2 regions of the Pedobacter sp. R-06 genome follow, and region 1 is predicted to be linked to the other one. Evidence: riboswitches for the same ligand, from Rfam matches in the RefSeq annotation. Region 1 holds a riboswitch; the other holds the start of a gene.
What was found. A riboswitch is a leader RNA that binds a small molecule or an ion and turns the genes downstream of it on or off. The one in region 1 is predicted to bind cobalamin.
Positions count from the first base shown of each region.

Region 2: it holds a riboswitch for cobalamin, as region 1 does, so the genes downstream of both, metE (5-methyltetrahydropteroyltriglutamate--homocysteine S-methyltransferase) here and ACN9MR_RS10595 (TonB-dependent receptor plug domain-containing protein) in region 1, are expected to answer to the same signal.

Region 1 is NZ_CP183977.1:2,597,365-2,599,570, forward strand. Features, by position in the region: gene ACN9MR_RS10590 (DUF5074 domain-containing protein) at 1-579, shown strand, start outside; cobalamin riboswitch at 854-1,045, shown strand; gene ACN9MR_RS10595 (TonB-dependent receptor plug domain-containing protein) at 1,143-2,206, shown strand, end outside.
Region 2 is NZ_CP183977.1:5,703,220-5,705,425, forward strand. Features, by position in the region: gene ACN9MR_RS23105 (M14 family metallopeptidase) at 1-668, opposite strand, end outside; cobalamin riboswitch at 794-997, shown strand; gene metE (5-methyltetrahydropteroyltriglutamate--homocysteine S-methyltransferase) at 1,193-2,206, shown strand, end outside.

The sequences.
Region 1 (2,206 bases):
GATATGTGGAAGAAAGGTGATTACGTTTACTTGCTACAAACTAATGGTGCAAAGATTGTATCTGCAAGTAACTATTCGTTGGTAAAAAGTTTCTCGAACATTAACCGTGGATTCGCACAAACACCAAATGGAAAAATTTGGGCTTCAACAGGTAGCCGTTTAATTGCAATCGACAATAATTTAGACACTGCAGGTATTGCCTTAACAGTAGCTTTAGGATCTTTCGGTCTTGATGCACCAACGCGTATTACCGCGTCAACCAAAGAAAATGCAGTTTTTTATCACGCTGGAAAATCAATTTATAAATACGTTGATGGTGATAAAACATCGTTATCGCAACCGTTTATCAATATTACCGAAGATCCTTTTATGGTGTACGGTGCTATCCGTTACGATCGGAATAAAGATTATATCGTAGTTAACGGAATCCAGGGCTATGGCGCAGCTTCTACTGTAAATTATCTACTCATCTATAATGCATCAACTGGTGCTTTGGTTAAAAAAATCAAATACGGTGGTGATGGGGTAACAACTGATTTTAGTAAAATCTATTTCCCTGATTTAGCCATATTTCATTAAAATATCATTCAATAATTACCTCTCGAAGTTAAAGGTCTGCCAGTGGTGCAGGCCTTTTTTTATGGTTTCGCTAGTCCTAAAGCTAAACCTGTTATACAATTGATTAGGTATCAGGAAGTAATAGCTTCACATTTACCTCGCATTTTGTTCGGGTACTATTGTCACAACCCTGTCTTAAGTCCGAACCAACCCCGAACCAACTCCGTTTTAACCATATGCCATTCAGACGCTAAACTGTTTCCTAATCGTTCTCCTTTCTCTCCGCTCTTTTTACTACATTTGCGCTGCTTTTGGTTCCTGATGTAAAATCGGGATTAAAAGGGAATACAGTGTAAATCTGTAACTGTCCCGCAGCTGTAAGCTCTATAACGTTTTTCAATCCATAAGTCACTGTTCCGCTTATCCGGTACGGGAAGACAGAAAAACGGGAGTAAGTCAGAAGACCTGCCTTTAGCATTTAATTTCATAGCTTTCGGGGATTGAAGCTAGGATTGAGATACTTAACGTTTTTCGTATTTTCATTTCCTTTTCTATCTGTTGGCTGTGGGCAAAACCACAATCAAATGAACAAAAAAAGAATGCTAACTGTAGCCGGTCTAGGGCTAGCGCAGTTAATGGTTAGCCAGGTGGCTAATGCTCAGACACAAGACAGTCTGCAGCTTAAAGATGTTGTAATTTCTGCAACTAAAAACGATCAAAAACAATCACAAACAGGTAAAGTGGTAACCATTATCAGCCGCGAAGTATTAGAACGCAGCAACGGCAAGTCATTACCTGATTTATTAAGCGAGCAAGCTGGTATCGTTATCAGTGGGGGAAATAGTAACCAGGGCAAGGACAAAAGTATATTTACAAGGGGCGCACTTGGTGGCTACACCCTGGTGCTTATTGATGGTATCGTGCAGAATGATCCTGCAAGCATTAGCGGAACGTTCGATTTACGTCTGTTTTCTATCGATCAGATTGATCATATCGAAATCCTTAAAGGTGGCCAGTCTACCATTTACGGATCTGATGCCGTTGCAGGAGTAATCAATATCATCACTAAAAAGGGTGGACCTAAAGGAAATACCATTTACGGTGTAGCCAGTGCCGGAAGCTTCGAAACTTACAAAGGAACGATCGGCTTAAATGGTGGCGTAGAAGGTTTTTCATACAATATCAATTATACCCATTTGAAAACCGACGGAATTTCTGAAGCCGCTTTACCACAAGGAAGTGCAGCTATATTTGATAAAGATGGTTTTAAAACTGATGGTTTAAACGCAAATTTCGGGATCAAACTCGACAAAAATTTCTCAGTTAATCCGTTTTTACGTTATTTCTATGGCGATTATAAAATAGATCAGGATGGATTTACCGATGGTTTACCTGACAACAATTCTATTTTAAAACAGTTTAGTGCTGGTTTTAATGCCGAGTATAAATTAAACACAGGAAAAATAACTTTAAATTATAGTCACCAGAGTAACTCTAACAATGTAAAGTCTAGTTATGCAGGTTTTCCAAGTAATTTTTTAAACTTCGGTAAACTTAATGTGGTTGATTTATTCTACAACCAGAAATTAGGTAATAAATTAGATTTATTGGTAGGTATCGACGATAGAAAAATGAAGTTGATTACCGA
Region 2 (2,206 bases), 3.1 Mb from region 1:
CGGCCGATATTCTGCGTTTCTTTAAGGTTTAACATAAAGAAATCGCGATTGTTATCATGACCTGCATATTTTTCATACAAAACAGGCAAACCTGAGGTTGTTCTTTTCTTTGGGTCTTTCTCCCTCATGTACCAATTGCCCACCAGTTCTTGCCCATCAGGGTTGGCATGGGTAAACAAAATGATTACGTTATCCAAAATGCGCAGGGTTTCAGGGTCTTTTCTGGAGGCAAACTCATAAGCGGTTTCGATCAGCTGATGTGCACCCACCACCTCGTTGGCGTGCAGGCCACCATCAATCCAAACTACTGCTTTACCTTCCTGGGCCAATGCTTTTGCCTGCTCCGCTGTAATTTCTGCGTGTGCCAGCTGTTGCGAAATTTCCTTGTAACGATCTAATTTCTTGAGGTTTTCTGGCGAAGAAACGATTAACATGTATTGACTTCTGCCTTCTTCGGTTTTGCCAATATCAACCAGTTTAATGCGGTCAGAACTTGCCGCGAGTTTCTTAAAATAAGCTTCTGTCTGGGTATAATTGGCCAATTGGTAATCGTCGCCAATGTCGAAACCAAAATGCGATTTTGGCGTTGGTACATCCTGCGCCAGCACCGCACAGCTATTTACCAGTAAAAAAGCAAAGCAAAGCCTTTTAAAGTAGATTTTTATCATAATAAAGTTTAGTTAGGTAATCAAATATAATAGAGAATAAGCGCTAAAAACGGCTTGCTGTAAATTTGTTACAAGTTTTAAATCCTAATCCATACATTTGCCTTGATGTAAGTTCTTAACTTTATTTTTCATCAACCGATACAGGTTCCCGGAATTACAACCGGGATTAATAGGGAATCGTGTGCAAATCACGAGCTGTCGCGCAACTGTAAATTCTGTCTTTAAAAAGACAACGGTCTTATCATTCATGCCACTGTGCCGTTTACCGGTATGGGAAGGCGATAAGATCGGGAATAAGTCAGGAGACCTGCCTATATTGAATTGACGGTGCTTTCGCGTTATAAAGTAATTGGTCAGGTCTGATTGTACACGGTAAAATTAATCATTTTATATGCTTGCTTTAAGCTTTTTGCTGATGAGTAGGCTGCTTGTGCGCGAACCTTTCCTTTTTATTTTTAACAGAAAACATTATAAAATATTGCTATGAGCTTTTAAACGATTTATTTACTTAATCTTTAAAAGAGATGCTAACGCAAAATCTGGGCTATCCGCGAATAGGTAGCCAAAGGGAATTAAAGAAAATCTGCGAAAATTACTGGGCAGATAAAACTGGGTACAAAAATGTGCTTCAGGTGGGAAAAAACATTCGCCACGAAAACTGGAACCTTCAAAAAGAAGCTGGAATTGATGTCATTCCTTCGAACGACTTTTCTTTTTATGATCATGTGCTCGATCATTCTTTAACTTTTGGGGCCATCCCGAAAAGGTACAACGAGGTGATCCTGAAAAAAGGAAATTCAGAGCTTGATCTCTATTTTGCTATGGCAAGAGGTTATCAAAAAGAGGGATTAGATGTAGTAGCGATGGAAATGACCAAATGGTTTGATACCAATTACCATTACATCGTTCCTGAATTTTACAAAGATCAGCCTTTTAAACTTTTCTCTACCAAAATTATCGATGAGTTTTACGAGGCAAAACAATTGGGCATTACTACAAAACCTGTTTTAATCGGCCCGGTTTCTTACCTTTTATTGGGAAAAGAAAAAGAATCCGGCTTTGAAAAGATCGACCTGATCAAAAATCTCCTTCCGGTTTATATCGAGATTTTATCGCGCTTAGATGCTTTGGATGTAGAATATGTCCAGTTTGATGAACCTTTTTTGACTTTAGACCTTACCGAAAAAGACAAGAAAGCTTACGAATATGCCTATAAAGAGATCAGAAAAGCTTTTCCTGGGTTAAAAATTGTTTTGGCTACTTATTTTGAAGGCTTGGGCAATAATTTAGCACTAACTACCTCATTACCGGTCAATGTTTTACATATCGACCTGGTACGTGCTGAGGGTCAATTGACGGATATTTTAGCTTCGTTAAAGGAAGATACCACTCTTTCGTTAGGTTTGGTAGACGGAAGAAACATCTGGAAAAATGATTTCGAAAAATCCGTTTCAATCATTAATCAAGTTGTAGAAAAAAGAGGCCCGGATAAAGTATGGATCGCCCCATCCTGTTCCTTAATCCACTCACCAGTTGAT